3 regions of the Bacillus silvicola genome follow, and region 2 is predicted to be linked to each of the others. Evidence: predicted binding sites of a transcription regulator. Region 2 holds the regulator's gene; each other region holds the start of a gene.

Region 1 (6,474 bases), 180 kb from region 2:
ACATACACATGATCAACTGCAGTTAAAATTACGAGCGTATCGGCATCTACTAATTCAGCTAATTTCTGCGCAGCGAAATCTTTATCGATAACCGCTTCAGTTCCTTTTAATCCTTCTTCGGAATCAATTACTGGAATTCCACCGCCACCAACAGCTATCACTATATTTCCATCCTCAACTAAAGAATTAATTACTTTATGCTCATGAATACTTACAGGCTTCGGTGATGGAACAACACGTCTCCACCCTCTGCCAGCATCCTCTTTAAACACTGCTTTTGTTTCTTCCATTAATCTTCTTGCCTCTTCTTCTGTATAAAAAGGACCAATTGGTTTAGTTGGATTTTTAAATGCCTCATCTTTTTCATCCACGACAACGCGTGTTATAACCGTTGCTACATCTTTTTTTATATTCCGTTTTTTCAATGCCTTTTCAATCGCATTTTCCATCCAATATCCAATCATCCCTTGGCTCATTGCACCACAAGTATCTAATGGCATTGCAGGTGTTTTTTCCGTTTCTGCAGCTTTTTGCTGTAATAAAATATTCCCCACTTGTGGGCCATTTCCATGCGCAATTACTATATCTACATCATTTTCCATTATTTTCACAAGTTGTTCCGCTGTTTTTTCTAACGCTTCTTGCTGTGCTCCCGCAGTAGCTTTTCCAGACTGTATCGCATTTCCCCCTAGTGCAACTACAATTTTTCTTCGTGCCATATTTCAACCCTCCAATTGATTTCATTTTCACAGCGCTTTATAAAGTAATACTTCCTGTAATCAATCCATAAATGGCAAAGAATGCTAAAGCACCAATCGCTACCGACGATGCTAATTCCACTCGAGTAAATATTTGCTTCGAACTCTTTTGCTTTTGAACATTGTAGAAAATAAAAATACCTGGTGCATATAAAGTCATTGTTAGTAATAAATAATCTAAACCAGCTGCATAAACTAACCACACGCCATAAATACTTGCTATCAAACCAATTATTATATTTTTATTTCGATCTGCTTCTTCAGACTTTAAGCTATGCTTCAGTTGATAAAATGCTGAAAAAGCATATGGGATTAAAATAGCAGAGGATGCTAGAGAAAATGCAAAATTATAAGCTTGATCGGAAACAACGAATGTCAATAAGAACATTTGAATCAAACCATTTGTTATCCATAATGAATTTACGGGCGCCTTATTTTTATTTTCTTTTGCAAACCATTTTGGAAATACTCCGTCTTTAGCAGCTAAATACGGAATTTCAGAAGCAAGTAAAGTCCATCCTAACCAAGCACCTAATACAGATATGACTAAACCTAAATTAATAAAGATAGCACCCCATTTTCCAACAACGCTTTCAAATAAATAAGCCATAGCTGGACTTTTCAAATTAGCAATATCTGCTTGTTGCATAAGTCCAAGAGACAATAATGTAATTAAAATGTAAATGATGAGTGTACCAATTAAGCCAATAACCGTCGCTTTTCCTACATCACTTCTACTTTTTGCACGACTAGATAAAACAACAGCTCCTTCTACCCCAATGAACACCCACAGAGTTACAAGCATTGTACTTTTAACTTGACTGCCAACCGCCCCCCATGAAAAAGAACCAGCTTGTCCCCAAAATCCATCTAGGAACGTATCAATATGAAACGCAAAGATTCCTATAACAATAAATACAAATACAGGTACTAATTTTGCGATTGTAGTTACTAAATTCACAAGTGCTGCTGATTGAACTCCACGTAAAATTAACATGTGAACACACCATAATAATACGCTTGCACCAATAATTGATGCTACATTTTGACCGCCTTCAAAAATTGGGAAGAAATACCCTAATGAAGAAAACAATAATGTGCCGTAAGCTACATTACCAAGCCAAGCAGATAGCCAATATCCCCACGCACTATTAAACCCCATGAAATTACCAAATCCTGCTTTTGCATAACTAAAAATACCACCATCTAAATCTGGCCGTTTTACAGTTAGATTTTGAAAAGATAATCCAAGCGCAATCATTCCAATTCCTGTTATAATCCAACCAATAATAATCGCTCCGGCACCAGCACCTTTTGCCATATCACTTGCTAAATTAAATGCCCCACCACCGATCATAGAACCAACTACAAGAGCCGTTAAAGTAAACAATCCTAATTTCTTATCTTCACCCATTCCACTCACCTCTCTTTAATTGCAATAACAATACTAACGCAATAGTGAATGATAGTGCCTAAAGGAGGGGAAAGAAGAAAGGAAAATCCCCTTTCTTCTCTACTCCATGTTTCCTAAAGTAGCTGCCATAACAGCTTTAATTGTATGCATTCTATTTTCAGCCTGATCAAATACTTTTGAATGTTTACTGCGGAATACTTCGTCAGTTACCTCCATTTCTTTCAACCCATACTTTTCATAAACTTCCTCACCATACATCGTTTCAACATCATGGAATGCAGGTAAACAATGTAAGAAAATCATATTTTCATTTCCTGTTTCTTTAATCATTTGCATATTTACTTGATAAGGTTTCAATAACTCAACACGTTCAGCAAATTTTTCTTCTTCCCCCATAGATACCCATACATCTGTATAGATTACATCCGCACCCTCAACAGCTTCTTTAACATTACTTGTTACCATTACCCGTTCGTTATATTTTTTTGCTAAATCAATTACTTCCTGTTCTGGCCATAAAGATTCTGGTGTACAAATACGTACTTCCATTCCAATAATTGCTCCACCAACTAGTAAGCTATTAGCGACATTATTTCGTCCATCTCCAACATAAACAAGCTTTACATTTTTTAACTTTCCTACATGTTCTCTAATAGTTAATAAATCTGCGAGTGTTTGTGTTGGATGCCACATATCTGTTAAACCATTCCACACTGGCACACCAGAATTTTCTGCTAAAGATTCTACAGTTTCATGAGTAAATCCGCGGAACTCAATTCCGTCAAACATGCGCCCTAATACTTTTGCTGTATCTTCTACAGATTCTTTCTTCCCAAGCTGAATATCACCTTTCCCTAAATATTCAGGGTTTGCGCCTAAATCTGTACATGCTACTGTAAATGCACATCGTGTACGAGTTGAAGTTTTTTCAAATAAGAGCGCTACATTTTTTCCTTCTAAATAACGATGTGGGATACCATTTTTCTTTTTCTCTTTTAATTCTGCTGCTAAATCTAGAAAATATAATAATTCTTCTTGTGTAAAATCTTTTTCAGCTAGAAAACTTCTTCCTTTTAAATTAGGTCTAGTCGTTAACATAATTCATCCCTGCTTTCTCCGTTATTTATACTAAATATCTTTACGAACAATCGGCATACTCATGCAACGTGGACCCCCACGACCACGAGACAATTCCGAACTTAGCACCTCAATAACTTCTATACCATGTTCCCGTAATAAAGCATTGGATACATAGTTGCGATCATATGTAACAACTACTCCCGGCGCAATCGCTAATGTATTCGAGCCATCATTCCATTGTTCACGAGCAGAAGCAATTACATCTCCTCCTCCACAAGGGATAAGAACTAATTCACTTAAGCCTAATACCTCTTTTAATGCTTCCATTAAAGAAGTACGATGTGTAATTTTAAGAGTTTCTTCATCTGAGCCTTTTTCTAAAATATAAATATTCATATTTCCTTTCGGTCCTTGAATGGCCGGATGAATTGTAAATTTGTCATAATCGACCATTGTAAATACTGTATCTAAATGCATAAATGCTCGGCATTTTGGAATTTCTATTGCTAACACTTTCTTAATTTTATTTTGTCGACTAAAGAGATTTTTAGCTAAACGTTCAATTGCTTTAGCTGAAGTGCGGGCAGATACTCCAATTGCAATTGTTTCCTCATTTAAAATTAGCTCGTCGCCACCTTCAATTGGAAACTTATAATCACGATCTAGCCAAATTGGCACATTGTGATTTGCAAATCTTGGATGATATTTAATAATGTACTCCATGAACAATGATTCACGTCTACGTGCCGGTTCTCTCATCTTATTTATCGTTAAGCCATCACTCATGGCAGCTGCTGGATCACGAGTAAAATATAAATTAGGCATTGGGTCTAAGTAAAATGGATAGTGATCTTCCATTAACTCGTATAAATGTGTTTTCTTACTTGTTTCAATTTCGTTTTTCCGTACACCACCCATAATTTTTTGAATTAATTCTTCATTTGAAAAGGAAAGTAAATATTCTTTTAAAGTTTGATGTGCTACATTTACGTCAGCCTGTCCTTCTTGTAAAATACGATCAACAAATTCTTCTCGAAGTTTTTTATCTACTAACGCCTCAGCAGCTAGTTTTTCTAAATAAAGAACTTCAACACCCCGATTGCGTAAAGTTTGTGCAAAATAATCATGCTCTTTTTGAATAATTGGTAAGTATGGAATATCGTCAAATAATAATTGTTGCAAATAATCTGGCGTTAAGTTTTCCACTTCTTTACCAGGTCGTTTTAATAAAACCGTTTGTAATTCCCCAATTTCTGAAGTAACATGTATCGGATGCTTCATTTGTTGTACCTCCTTTTAAATATGTTTGATGTCTTACAAGTACATAATAAATGCTACACGCTTTTATCTTTGTGAAAGCATCCACATTATCATTGTGAAATATTAAACAAGTTATTTTTTTAAAATCATATGAATTTGTATTTTTATAACACTTCATCCCGATTTTTCAATAAAAAATACATATATTACGCATATATGTTGAATATTTAACTTCCGTATTTAAACAAAAATCCTGTTTTTAATTTTTATTAAAAACAGGATTTTGCATCTATATAAGTTGAATTAAAAGGTTACAGCTACTGTTTGTCGAAATATAATAAGTAACATATATTGACAAATGGAGCGGAGCAAAATGACACATGTACACCAAAACGAAAAAGAAAGCCTACTTGTAGCAATGAAAACGACTAAAACGAAACGAATGTATGAACGTTATCAAACGATCTATTTCTATGTACAAGGCTTTTCTATAAAAGAAATAATGAACATGATTGGTCGTTCTGAAAAAACAATCTATAATTATGTGAATGCTTACAAAGAAAAAGGATTGCATGGCTTACTCATGGGACAATCAACAGGAGCACCACGTAAATTAGCCCCTGAACAAGAACAGGAGTTAGTTCAAGTGATTGCATCTCATCTACCCGTTGATGTTGGATTTCCAGCTAAACATAATTGGACTTTATCCATTATCGCTTCTTTCATTAAAAGAGAATGGAACGTAAGTTACACACTTCGCGGGGTGTCTCGACTTTTACATGATTTAGGGCTTAGTTACACAAAACCGACGTATACATTAGCGAAAGCAGACCCGGTGAAACAACAAGAGTTTAGGGAAGTTACCTTCCCCGCCTATAAAAAAAAAACTTTTAAACGAGGAGATTGACCATCTTCTGTTTCAAGATGAGTCCATGATCCGCGATTACCAAGCACTGCAGCATACATGGTTTTTAAAAGGAAAACAACGCAGTATTCCTACTTATGGGAAACACCAAGGTGTTAAACTTATTGGTACACTTAATTATGAAACAGGTGAGTTAGTTTGTGTAGAAGAGGAGCGGTATGATGCCGAAGCATTTCTTCGTTTTCTTCAGCATGTACTTGAACTGTATCCCAACGGGAAAATAGCTCTTATTCTAGATAATGCGCGTATTCATCATGCGAAGCTCATCCAACCACTTTTAAGGAAACACTGTCATCGCTTAGAATTAGTGTTTTTACCTCCCTACAGTCCCGATTTAAATTTAATTGAAGGGGTATGGAAATGGCTCAAATCAGACATCATTCATAATGTTTTTTATTCATCGATTTATGAAATTCAAAAAAATGTACAGGCTTTTATTCAGGAATTAAATCGCACACCTGAAAAAGTGATCGATCGATTATGCATTCGATTGTAATCTTTTAATTCAACTTATATACATAATTAAATTTAACCTTTCTTCTAAAATCTCCCTATCTGATTTCGACTGAGAAATTATAAGGCATGTATCATTTCCACATATACATCCTATTTTTTCTTTCCAATCTAGCTCATCAAACAAAACACCAATAACATGTGCATTACCAGGTAATGTTTTAATAACCATTAATTGATCTACACAATCAATTTTTACAACAACCTCTCGTAATTTTTTCTTTAACTTTATATCGGTTTGTAAATGCTCTTCTGAGAAAAATTTATATATCATTAATCCTTCTTGAGAAGGTACCTTCGTTAAATTCAACTCACGAATATCTCGAGAAACTGTAGCTTGTGTTACTAATACATCTTTTTTTGCTAACAATTCTACTAATCTTTCTTGCTTCTCTATTTCATACTCCTTTACAAATTGTTTAATTAATCGTTGTCTTTTTTCTTTTTTCATAAAAGGCACCCCTTTTAATATTATAGCTCGCTATAATTTTCATCCGAAAGGGACAGAAAAGAATGTTGCGGAA
Region 2 (6,474 bases):
GTGTTTTCTTTCGTTACAACGATTTTACCTGCGCGTCCTAAAGATTCAACTGTAGCAGATTTTAAATCACGTCCTAATTCTTCAGTGATTACTTCGCCACCAGTTAAGATTGCGATATCTTCTAACATTGCTTTACGACGGTCACCAAATCCAGGAGCTTTAACAGCTACTACATTGAATGTACCACGAAGTTTGTTCACTACTAATGTAGCTAACGCTTCGCCTTCTACATCTTCAGCAATGATAAGAAGTGGTTTACCTTGTTGTACCACTTGCTCTAATACTGGTAAGATTTCTTGGATGTTAGAAATCTTTTTGTCAGTGATTAAGATGTATGGGTTATCAAGAACCGCTTCCATTTTGTCAGAATCAGTGATCATGTAAGGAGATGCATATCCACGATCAAATTGCATACCTTCTACTACGTCTAATTCTGTTGTGAATCCTTTAGATTCTTCTAAAGTAATAACGCCGTCGTTACCAACGCGCTCCATTGCTTCAGCGATTAATTGACCTACTTCTTCGTCAGCTGCAGAAATAGCAGCTACTTGTGCGATAGAAGATTTGCCTTCGATTGGTTTAGAAATCGCTTTTAATTCTTCAATTGCAGCAGTAACAGCTTTTTCGATACCTTTGCGAAGACCCATTGGGTTAGCACCAGCTGTTACGTTTTTTAAACCTTCACGAATCATAGCTTGCGCTAATACAGTTGCAGTTGTCGTTCCGTCACCAGCTACATCGTTTGTTTTGCTAGCAACTTCTGCCACTAATTTCGCACCCATGTTTTCGAATGCATCTTCTAATTCGATTTCTTTTGCGATTGTTACACCGTCATTTGTAATAAGTGGTGAACCAAATTTTTTCTCAAGTACAACGTTACGACCTTTTGGTCCAAGCGTTACTTTTACTGCGTTTGCAAGAGTGTCGACACCGCGAAGCATCGAACGACGTGCTTCTTCACTAAATTTAATATCTTTTGCCATAATAATTGACCCCCTTGGATTTTTAAAATGTATATAATTAACCGATAATTGCTAAAATGTCACTTTCACGTAAAATCAAGTAGTCTGTACCTTCGTATTTCACTTCAGTACCTGCATATTTTGAGAAGATGATAAGATCACCTGCTGCTACCTCTAAAGCAACACGCTCACCATTTTCAAGCACTCGGCCTGTACCTACTGCAATAACTTTACCCTCTTGTGGTTTTTCTTTTGCAGTGTCTGGTAATACAATACCACTTGCTGTTTTTTCTTCTGCTTGAACAAGTTCAATTACAACGCGATCACCTAATGGCTTTAGCATGAACAATAACCTCCTCATTTTGTTATGTGAATTTTATTTATTAGCACTCAAGTCACCCGAGTGCTAACACACTTATAATAATAAATAATCTCAATTTCTTTTGCAAGTAAAAAAATCATAATTTTTTCGCAAATTACTATATAAACTTTTCTATATAGAATCCTACTTCTACTACCTTTACTATATGAATCGTTGTTTCCACTACTCGTATGTTACAATATGAAAGGACACCCTAAGTTGTTTTCGCTACACACACAACTTTTTCCTGTCTTCTATTATCATTTCAAATGAGGATTTACGAAAAAAACATAATTTAAGTGACAGTTTATATCGTAGGTAGCATATTTACATGTTATCCTACCTTATCTCATACACTAGAGTTAGAAAGGATGGTTAAACCCTTTGAAAAAACAATATTGGTGGGTTATCGTTACATACATTTTAATGCAGTTATCTTCAATTGCCGGATTACCACTTCTCTTGAAAACTGGACTTTATGATAATAAGGGATTTACTAGAGAGGAGAAATTCCAACTCATAACTGGCCATTGGGCAATCATTAGCTTCTTTATTGCATTATGTATCGTACTTTGGTTACTTAGAACAGATATTCGTGACAGGCATTTAGATAAAATGCGCTCTACTGTTCCAGCTACAATTGGATGGATTTTTATCGGGTTTTTCTTAGCATTTTTCTCACAAAGTATTGCTGGTATGATCGAAATGTATGTATTAGGTATTAAACCTGGATCTGAAAATACAGCAAGACTTATGGATATCGCAAGAACAACACCTTGGTTCCTTATTGTTGTATCTATTATAGGGCCAATTTTAGAAGAAATCGTATTTAGAAAAATTTTATTTGGTACACTTTATAAGAAGTTTAACTTCTTTATTGCCGCTATTATTAGTTCCCTTGTATTTGCGGCGATTCATTTTGATTTTACTCACTTATTGGTATACACTGCTATGGGGCTCGTATTCGCCTTTTTATATGTAAAAACGAAGCGTATTATCGTTCCAATTGCAGCCCATGTTGCAATGAATACATTAGTTGCAGTTGCTCAAGTTTTAGTAAGCAATGAACAAATTCAAGAAATGATTAAAGAAGCTGAAAAAATGCAAGGCTTTATCGGAGGATTTTTTGTATGAGAAACTCACCATTGTTCATGGCTGCATTGTATTTTCTTCTTGGATGTATCTTTACACGTTTCGCCATTACGAACGTAACAGATACAATCTGGAATATGTGGACAATACTATTTGCAGTTATGGCAACAATTGATTTTAATTTGGCACTTCGCCTTATCTTAGTTAAATTCACAAAGAAAAAACAATAATAAAACGCAGAGGTCGCTTCCTCTGCGTTTTATTGTGGATAATTCTTCAAAAAGTACACAAGTGTTTGTAACTCTACAGCTAAATCAATATGATGAATTCTTATATTCTCTGACACATTTAAGCGTGCTGGTGTGAAATTTAAAATACCATGCACGTTCGTTTCTGCCAATCTATCTGCCACAGATTGTGCTACTGTAGCGGGTACTGTTAATATTGCCACTTGTATATCAGTTGATAAACGTTCTTCTAGTTCATCCAAATGATATACAGGAATGCCTCCGATTTCTGTTCCAACTTTCTCTTCACTAACGTCAAACGCCATTTCAATTTTTGTATTATTGTTTTTCGTGAAATTATAATGTAAGAAAGCGGTCCCTAAATTACCTACTCCAATAAGTGCTACACGTGTTATATCATCTTGGTCGAGTGTTTCACGGAAAAATGATAATAAATAATTTACGTTATATCCATAACCTTTTTTCCCTAACGCTCCAAAATATGAAAAATCTCTTCGAATAGTTGCGGAATCAACCTTTACCGCTTCACTCAATTCGGCTGATGAAACACGTTGCTTACCAGAAAGAGATAAGTTTTGGATAAATCGATAGTATAGAGGCAATCGTTTGGCAGTGGCCTGTGGAATTTTTTGCTGATCCATATAACCTCTCCTCTCTTCCTATCTTTATTCATATACTTGAATCAAATACAAAAGTTTAGCACTCATGAATTTCCTTGTATAATAAAGAGAAGAAGTATTCTCTCTTTATTTTAAACTATACACTATTTTTAGTATGATTGAGAAATATAAACATGGCAAAGTTAAGAAATTATTTGAGGTGAAAACATTGATTTTATTACAAGTAAACGCGCTTTCGAAATTATACGGTGCAGAAACGATTCTTGCAAACATAAAATTGGAAGTACAAACGAAAGATCGTATCGCACTAGTCGGACGAAATGGAGCCGGAAAATCTACATTATTAAAAATAATAGCTGGTGAGTTATCTCATGATGGTGGTGAAATTATAAAACCAAAAGATGTCTCAATGGGGTATTTAGCTCAAAATACCGGATTAGAAACGTCTTTAACAATTTGGGATGAAATGTTAACCGTCTTTACACACTTGCAGCAAATGGAGACAAAACTTCGAAGGCTAGAGCAAGAGATGGGCAAAGAAGAAAACTTTTCAAATGCAGCTATATACGAGAAATTATTAGCTGATTATGATCAATTACAATTAGATTATAAAGATCAAGGTGGCTATCAGTACGAAGCGGATATCCGCTCGATTTTAAGCGGTCTTGGCTTCCCAGTTGAAATGCACCAGACGACAATTTCTACATTAAGTGGTGGGCAAAAAACACGATTAGCTCTTGGTAAATTATTATTAACTAAACCAGATTTACTTATTTTAGACGAGCCTACAAACCATTTGGACATTGAAACATTAACTTGGCTTGAACAATATTTACAAGGTTATCCTGGCGCAATTTTAATCGTTTCCCATGACCGTTATTTCTTAGATAAACTCGTTACACAGGTATACGAAATTTCTAATAAGGAAAGCAAACGATTTGTTGGTAACTACAGTAAATATTTAGACTTAAAATCGGCACTATACGAGCAAGAGATGAAACGGTATGAAAAACAACAGGATGAAATTGCTAAACTTGAAGACTTTGTGCAAAAAAATATAGCTCGTGCATCTACAACAAAGCGCGCTCAAAGTCGCCGTAAACAATTAGACAGAATGGAATTATTAACTAGACCATTGGGCGATTCTAAGTCAGCTTCCTTCCACTTTGATATTGAAAAACAAAGCGGAAATGATGTTTTACAAGTGAAAGATGCAACTATTGGCTATGATGAAGATCCGATTATTGAACATGTAACTATGCGCTTAACTCGTGGGGATAGTGTTGCTTTAGTTGGACCGAACGGAATTGGGAAATCCACATTGTTAAAATCACTTGTGAATAAGTTACCTCTACTAAATGGTGATGTTTCTTTCGGATCAAATGTATCTGTTGGTTATTATGATCAAGAACAAGCTAACTTAACATCTTCTAAGCGAGTTTTAAATGAACTATGGGATGAATATCCTCTGCAACCTGAAAAAGAAATTCGCACTATACTAGGCAACTTTTTATTCACAGGGGATGATGTACTAAAGCCAGTATCTTCTCTTAGTGGTGGACAAAAAGCCCGATTAGCTCTCGCAAAGCTTATGATGCAAAAATCAAATTTACTAATTCTTGATGAGCCAACGAACCATCTTGATTTAAATAGTAAAGAAATTCTAGAGAATGCTTTAATTGATTATCCAGGTACTCTTCTATTCGTCTCTCATGACCGCTACTTTATTAATCGTGTAACGACAACCGTTGTTGAGTTATCAACAGAAGGTGCACAAGAATATTTAGGTGACTACGATTACTACGTTGAAAAGAAGAATGAAATGATTGAACGTGCAGAATTTGAACAACAAGAACAGCAAGAAAATCAGGCACCTGTTCAAAAAACTGTAGCTCAAGAAAAATTAAATTATCTCGAAGAAAAAGAGCGTAAACAATTAGAGCGTCAACGCACTCGGAAAATTGAGGAGCTAGAACAAAACATCGTAGAATTTGAAGAAGAAATTGCTACATTAGAAGATCAGCTTTGCTTACCAGAAATATATGCAGATTATGAAAAGGCTAGTGAAATTACATCTAAAAAGCAAACACTACAAGAACAACTTGAAGCTTGTATGGCAGAATGGGAAGAACTGCATATATAAGTGAACTTAAACAAAAAGGATGTCTCGTACGTCGAGGATGTGTGAGACATCCTTTTTATTTTCTATTTTAAAATCAGTGCCTTAGCACATGAAATTATATCAATGATTTTTTGAATATATATACCGTAACTTAAAATATATGAATGATTCGACAAGAACTATCGTTTTACCGACAAAGATTGACAATAGTAGCAACCTATATAATAAGAGGCGGATGTTTCAAAAGTTTTTTGGGGATATCTTCTTGTTTTTTATTTCCCGAAAAAGAATATCTTTAAAGGTCAGACCTCATCCGCTTTATCCACAAGTTTATACACATATCCACCTTTATAAAATAGACATTAAAATAACTTTTCCACATTATCCACATTCTATAAAAAAGTTATACACATTTTATATACACAACAAAACCCATATTATCAACAGATAACATGGGTTTTGTCCACAGGTTGTGGTTAATTTTGTGTATAACTATGCTTCAATATCTAATCCTGGATTTGCATTTAAAGCTAATGTCGCACGTTTTCCTTGTTCGTATGCAATTGTACCTGCAGCTGCAATCATCGCTGCATTATCTGTGCATAAAGATAGAGGCGGGATAATTAGCTCTATATTTTCTTTTTGTGCAAATTCTGCTTCTAAACGTGCACGAAGCCCTTTATTAGCAGCTACTCCACCAGCAAGAAGCACTTGCTTTACGTTATATGCATCCGCCGCACGAGACGCTTTCGTTACAAGTACGTCGATTACACTTTCTTGGAAACTTGCTGCTAAATCTTCCGGTGCAATTTCTATACCACGTTGTTTTGCGTTATGCACAGTGTTGATAACTGCCGATTTCAATCCACTAAAGCTAAAATCATACGAATCCGGCTCTAGCCATGCACGAGGTAAATCAATTGTCGGCTTTCCTTCATGTGCAAGGCGATCAATATGAGGACCACCTGGATATGGCATAGATAACGTACGAGCTACTTTATCATATGCTTCCCCTGCTGCATCATCTCGTGTTTCACCAATCACTTCAAATGAACCGTGTTCTTTCATA
Region 3 (6,474 bases), on a different contig from region 2:
AAAACAATGGCTTCCATGTAACGTTCACGAGATTAAATCATTTCGTTTGGGTAATGGAGGCAACTAAGCAATAGAAAGAGGGATTAGATTGAGAATTGCTGTAATTGGAGCAATGGAAGAAGAAGTACGTATTTTACGTGACAAACTAGAACAAGCAGAAACAGAAACTGTTGCAGGTTGTGAATTTACGAAAGGGCTATTAGCAGGACATGAAGTAATCTTGTTAAAGTCTGGTATTGGTAAAGTAAACGCAGCGATGTCAACGACGATTTTATTAGAAAGATATAAGCCTGAAAAAGTAATTAATACTGGTTCAGCTGGTGGATTCCATCACTCTTTAAATGTTGGAGATGTGGTTATTTCAACAGAAGTTCGTCACCATGACGTAGATGTAACAGCATTTAACTATGAATATGGTCAAGTGCCAGGAATGCCGCCTGGATTTAAAGCTGATGACGCATTAGTTGCATTAGCTGAGAAATGTATGCAGGCAGAAGAAAATATTCAAGTTGTAAAAGGTATGATTGCAACAGGCGATTCATTTATGAGTGATCCGAACCGCGTTGCGGCAATTCGTGATAAATTTGAAGATCTTTATGCAGTAGAAATGGAAGCAGCAGCTGTTGCGCAAGTATGCCACCAATATGAAGTTCCGTTTGTTATTATTCGTGCACTTTCTGATATTGCTGGTAAAGAATCAAATGTTTCATTTGATCAATTTTTAGATCAAGCAGCTCTTCATTCTACAAACTTTATCGTAAAAGTACTAGAAGAGTTAAAGTAATGTAACAAAAAGGCAACTGTCTCATATAAAGAAAATACATACAGTTGCCTTTTCTTTATTGGCAAATAAGGGGGAGAACACGATGAATGTATATCGTGGAGTTCATGAGTTGATTGGCCATACACCAATCGTAGAAATTACTCGTTTTTCACTTCCGAAAGGAGTCCGTTTATTTGCAAAGCTTGAATTTTACAACCCAGGCGGAAGCGTTAAGGATCGTTTAGGAAGAGAGTTAATCGAGGATGCCTTAGAAAAAGGGCTTGTTAACCAGGGCGGAACAATTATTGAACCGACGGCTGGAAATACTGGCATTGGACTGGCACTTGCAGCGTTAGAACATGATTTACGCGTCATCGTTTGTGTACCAGAGAAATTTAGTGTTGAAAAGCAAGAATTAATGAAAGCGCTAGGTGCAACGGTCGTGCATACACCGACTGAGCAAGGAATGACTGGCGCAATTGCAAAGGCAAAAGAATTAGTAAATGAAATACCGAATTCATACTCTCCAAGTCAGTTTGCGAATGAAGCAAACCCTCGTGCTTATTTCAAAACATTAGGTCCTGAACTTTGGGATGCATTGAATGGAGAAATTAACATATTTGTTGCAGGGGCAGGAACTGGCGGTACGTTTATGGGAACTGCGTCTTATTTAAAAGAGAAAAACATTGATATTAAGACGGTTATTGTAGAACCAGAAGGATCTATTTTAAATGGTGGTAAAGCTGGTTCACATGAAACAGAAGGGATTGGTCTTGAATTCATCCCGCCATTTTTAAAAACATCTTATTTTGATGAAATTCATACAATTTCTGATCGACATGCATTTTTACGAGTGAAAGAGTTAGCGCAAAAAGAAGGCCTTCTCGTTGGGAGCTCTTCAGGAGCAGCATTTCATGCGAGCTTACTTGAGGCAGAGAAAGCAACACCAGGTACAAATATTGTAACGATTTTTCCTGATAGTAGTGAGCGCTATTTAAGCAAAGACATATACAAAGGATGGGAATAAAAAATGAGAGCAAAGACAAAGTTAATTCATGGTATTCGCATAGGAGAACCTTCAACTGGATCTGTAAACGTACCGATCTATCAAACAAGTACGTATAAACAAGAAGCAGTTGGTAAGCATCAAGGATATGAATATTCACGTACAGGCAACCCAACACGTGCAGCTTTAGAAGAAATGATTGCTGTATTAGAAAATGGTCATGCTGGATTTGCATTTGGTTCAGGAATGGCTGCTATTACAGCGACAATTATGTTGTTCTCAAAAGGTGACCACGTCATTTTAACAGATGATGTTTATGGCGGAACGTACCGTGTTATTACGAAAGTATTAAACCGTTTCGGTATTGAGCATACATTTGTAGATACAACAAATCTAGAGGAAGTTGTAGAAGCGATTCGTCCAAATACGAAAGCGATTTATGTAGAAACACCAACGAACCCATTACTAAAAATTACTGATATTAAGAAAATATCTGCTCTTGCTAAAGAGAAAGATTTATTAACAATTATTGATAACACATTCATGACGCCATATTGGCAGTCGCCAATTTCTTTAGGAGCAGACATTGTGCTTCATAGTGCAACGAAATATTTAGGAGGACATAGTGACGTAGTTGCAGGCCTAGTAGTTGTAAATAGCCCGCAATTAGCAGAAGACCTTCACTTTGTACAAAATTCAACAGGAGGTATTCTTGGCCCACAAGATAGCTTCTTACTGCTTCGTGGTTTAAAAACATTAGGAATTCGAATGGAAGAGCATGAAACGAATTCACGCGCAATTGCTGAGTTTTTAAATAACCATCCAAAAGTAAATAAAGTATATTACCCAGGTCTTGAGTCACATCAAAACCATGAACTAGCAACAGAACAAGCGAACGGATTTGGTGCTATTATCTCATTTGATGTAGATAGCGAAAAAACATTAAATAAAGTACTTGAGAAATTACAATACTTTACACTGGCTGAAAGTTTAGGAGCAGTGGAAAGTTTAATTTCTATCCCATCTCAAATGACACATGCATCAATCCCAGCAGATCGTCGCAAAGAATTAGGAATTACAGATACATTAATTCGAATTTCTGTCGGTATTGAAGACGGTGAAGATCTAATTGAAGATCTAGCACAAGCGTTAGCGTAATAAAAGTGCACTGCTAATATAGGCAGTGCATTTTTATTACATTATTTTGTGAAACATTTCACAAAATAGACATACACAAATGAAATAATTTCATGTATATTAAGTTCATGAAATGTTACTCACGAACAAACTTGTGAAATATTTCACAAATGATGAGGTTCATGTAGGAAAGCAACTCTATTTTTTTGCGATAATCGGGACTTATTACGACCTATAGGGTCTTATTTAGTCCAAGGTAGTAGAATAGGAGGAATTTACATGGTAGTCAAAGAGAAGGTTGTAAATGAAATGCAGGAAGTAAAAGAGATGATTGATACGTTAGTGAATAACGGTCAAAAGGTTTTACAAGCATTAGAAAGTTTTACACAAGAGCAAATTGACAACATTGTTCATGAAATGGCATTAGCAGGTGTTGATCAACATATGCCGCTTGCGAAGTTGGCTGTTGAAGAAACGGGTCGTGGTGTATATGAAGATAAATGTATTAAAAATATTTTTGCTACTGAATATATTTGGCATAGTATAAAGAAAGATAAAACGGTAGGAATAATTCATGAAGATCCTCATGAAGAAGTAATAGAAATTGCAGAACCTGTCGGTGTAGTAGCTGGGGTAACGCCAGTAACGAATCCAACGTCGACAACAATGTTTAAAGCATTAATCGCGATAAAAACGAGAAATCCAATTATTTTCGCATTTCATCCTTCAGCACAAAACTGTTCCATTGCAGCGGCGAAAACATTATATGATGCAGCGGTGAAGGCGGGGGCACCAAAACATTGTATTCAGTGGATTAAAAAACCTTCTGTAGAAGCAACGAAACAATTAATGAACCATGAAGGTGTTGCGCTTGTTTTGGCAACTGGAGGAGCAGGTATGGTGAAATCAGCTTATTCCACTGGAAAACCAGCGCTAGGTGTAGGTCCTGGTAATGTACCATGCTATATAGAGAAATCAGCGCATATAAAACGAGCTGTTAATGATTTAATTTTATCAAAAACATTTGATAACGGTATGATTTGTGCATCAGAACAAGCAATCATTGTAGACAAGGAAATTTATGATGATGTGAAAACAGAAATGATTGCAAACAATTGTTACTTTGTAACAGAAGAAGAGAGAAGAAAATTAGAAAAGCTTGTTATTAATGAAAATACATGTGCAGTAAATAGTGATATTGTTGGGAAATCAGCACAGTATATTGCTGAATTAGTAGGAATTACTGTACCTGAACATACAAAAATGCTTGTAGCTGAAATACAAGGTATCGGAGCAGCATATCCACTATCTCGTGAAAAGTTGAGTCCAGTATTAGCTTGTGTAAAAGCAAATTCATTAGAAGAAGGACTTACATATTGCGAAGACATGTTAGACCTCGGTGGTTTAGGACATTCAGCAGTCATTCATTCTACAAATAAAGAAGTACAAAAGCAATTTGGATTACGTATGAAAGCTTGCCGTCTTATTGTAAACGCCCCTTCATCACAAGGTGGAATCGGTGACATATATAATGGATTTATTCCATCACTTACGCTTGGTTGCGGCTCGTATGGGAAAAACTCAGTTTCTCAAAACGTAACAGCGGCGCATTTATTAAATATAAAAAGGTTGGCAAATAGAAAAAAGAATATGCAGTGGTTCAAATTGCCACCAAAAATTTATTTTGAAAAACATGCGACAGCATATTTAGCAAACATGCCTAACATTTCACGTGCATTTATTGTAACGGATCCAGGAATGGTTGAGCACGGATATGTAGATACGGTTACACATTATTTACGTAAACATGCAAATGATGTGAAAGTTGAAGTTTTCTTTGAGGTCGAGCCAGATCCATCAGATGAAACTGTATTTAAAGGTGCGGAAATGATGAAAAGCTTTAAACCAGATGTAATTATCGCACTTGGTGGTGGTTCAGCTATGGATGCAGCGAAAGGGATGTGGCTATTCTACGAGCATCCAGAAACAACATTCTATGGAATTAAACAGAAGTTTTTAGATATAAGAAAACGTACATGTAAGTATCCGAATCTGGGGAATAAAGCGCAATTTGTTGCCATTCCAACAACATCGGGGACGGGATCAGAAGTGACGCCATTTGCGGTTATTACAGATAAGAAAAATAATATTAAATACCCGCTTGCGGATTATGAATTAACACCAGATGTAGCGATTGTTGATCCGCAATTTGTAATGACAGTACCACCTTATGTGACGGCAGATACTGGTATGGACGTATTAACACATGCAATTGAAGCGTATGTGTCTGTTCTGGCAAATGACTATACTGATGGTTTAGCATTAAAAGCAATTGATCTCGTATTTAAATATTTACCGAGAGCATATAAAGATGGAAATGATGAAGAAGCACGAGAAAAAATGCATAATGCTTCCGCAATCGCAGGGATGGCATTTGCAAATGCTTTCCTAGGTATTAATCACAGTTTAGCGCATAAAATTGGACCAGAATTCCATATTCCGCATGGGCGTGCAAATGCAATTCTTATGCCGCACGTAGTTCGCTATAATGCTATTAAGCCAAGAAAACACGCATTGTTCCCAAAATATGAGCACTTTGTGGCTGATGAACGCTATGCACATATTGCGAGAACGCTCGGGCTTCCAGCAAGTTCGGCGGCGGAAGGTGTGGAATCACTCGTCCAAGCAATTATTGAGCTTGGAAAAAGCTTAAATATAAATATGAGTATTGCAGGACAAGGGGTTACTAAAGACCAATTTGAAGGGGTTGTTGGATTATTAGCAGAAAGAGCTTTTGAAGATCAATGTACAACAGCTAATCCAAAATTACCGCTCATTTCAGAGCTGAAAGAAATCTATATGGAAGCATATAAAGGCGTATAATAGATAAAAAAGAGCCGCGAGTAAGCGGCTCTTTTTTACTTTGGAAAACATCTCCCAGATTGGTTCTATTTACTTGTCTTTAAGCTTGATAGAATGTGATAAAGTGAGGATGGGAGTGATAAGCAGATGAAAGAATTACAAGAAAAAATAGCAGATTATACCCGGTTTGCACAAGTACTTTTAGCTATAAGTACATTTTTAATGATCGGTTTATTAATTCCAAGTAGAATAAAAAGTATGGTACAGTCTTTTGTTATGATGGGAAGTATTATTGTATTTTTAGTTCTTGCTTTTTTCTTCTTTAAGCGTGTTAGAACGATGCGTGATCAATTAGAGGAGAGCGAATATGAAGAAAATTGTTAAATAGGGCGCTACGAAAAGAAGAAATCTTTTTGTAGCGTTTTTTGTTTTTTTTGTAGAAAATGTATGCGTTCTATATTGACAATGATAATCCTTATCAATTAAAGTAGAATAGTAGTGAATGATTATCATTATCAATTAGAGGTGGAAGAATGAAAAAATCTATTACACTGTTCACAGCGATCTTATCTATTTTTTTCTTGTTAATAGGTTGCAGTGCAAAGGAAAACGAAAAAGCATCTGCAACAAAAACAGAAAAAGGAACAGACAAAATCGAAATTACCGATCTCTCAAACAGAAAGGTAACGTTCAATAAAGTTCCTGA

Evidence for each region. Region 2 encodes Rex, which represses fermentation and respiration genes when NADH is low (regulators of the CRP and FNR family bind a similar motif). Its sites were predicted from a motif close to TTGTGAAATATTTCACAA; they were not measured.
Region 1: a site for Rex is predicted at 4,626-4,643, ahead of arcA (arginine deiminase). Genes of this name have one in related genera too.
Region 3: a site for Rex is predicted at 3,059-3,076, ahead of adhE (bifunctional acetaldehyde-CoA/alcohol dehydrogenase). Genes of this name have one in related genera too.

Annotation. Positions count from the first base shown of each region.
Region 1 is NZ_JBNGVC010000013.1:767,458-773,931, forward strand. It holds gene arcC (carbamate kinase) at 1-719, opposite strand, end outside; gene arcD (arginine-ornithine antiporter) at 757-2,172, opposite strand; gene argF (ornithine carbamoyltransferase) at 2,272-3,270, opposite strand; gene arcA (arginine deiminase) at 3,301-4,533, opposite strand; partial or broken gene ACP6L7_RS26035 (IS630 family transposase) at 4,886-5,933, shown strand; gene argR (arginine repressor) at 5,943-6,401, opposite strand.
Region 2 is NZ_JBNGVC010000013.1:947,212-953,685, forward strand. It holds gene groL (chaperonin GroEL) at 1-983, opposite strand, end outside; gene groES (co-chaperone GroES) at 1,021-1,305, opposite strand; gene ACP6L7_RS26915 (CPBP family intramembrane glutamic endopeptidase) at 1,708-2,457, shown strand; gene ACP6L7_RS26920 (YdiK family protein) at 2,454-2,645, shown strand; gene ACP6L7_RS26925 (redox-sensing transcriptional repressor Rex) at 2,675-3,304, opposite strand; gene ACP6L7_RS26930 (ABC-F family ATP-binding cassette domain-containing protein) at 3,492-5,426, shown strand; gene tsaD (tRNA (adenosine(37)-N6)-threonylcarbamoyltransferase complex transferase subunit TsaD) at 5,898-6,474, opposite strand, start outside.
Region 3 is NZ_JBNGVC010000012.1:1,293,907-1,300,380, reverse strand. It holds gene ACP6L7_RS18725 (class I SAM-dependent DNA methyltransferase) at 1-74, shown strand, start outside; gene mtnN (5'-methylthioadenosine/S-adenosylhomocysteine nucleosidase) at 89-784, shown strand; gene ACP6L7_RS18715 (O-acetylserine dependent cystathionine beta-synthase) at 867-1,790, shown strand; gene ACP6L7_RS18710 (bifunctional cystathionine gamma-lyase/homocysteine desulfhydrase) at 1,794-2,927, shown strand; gene adhE (bifunctional acetaldehyde-CoA/alcohol dehydrogenase) at 3,186-5,789, shown strand; gene ACP6L7_RS18700 (YrhC family protein) at 5,916-6,152, shown strand; gene ACP6L7_RS18695 (helical backbone metal receptor) at 6,302-6,474, shown strand, end outside.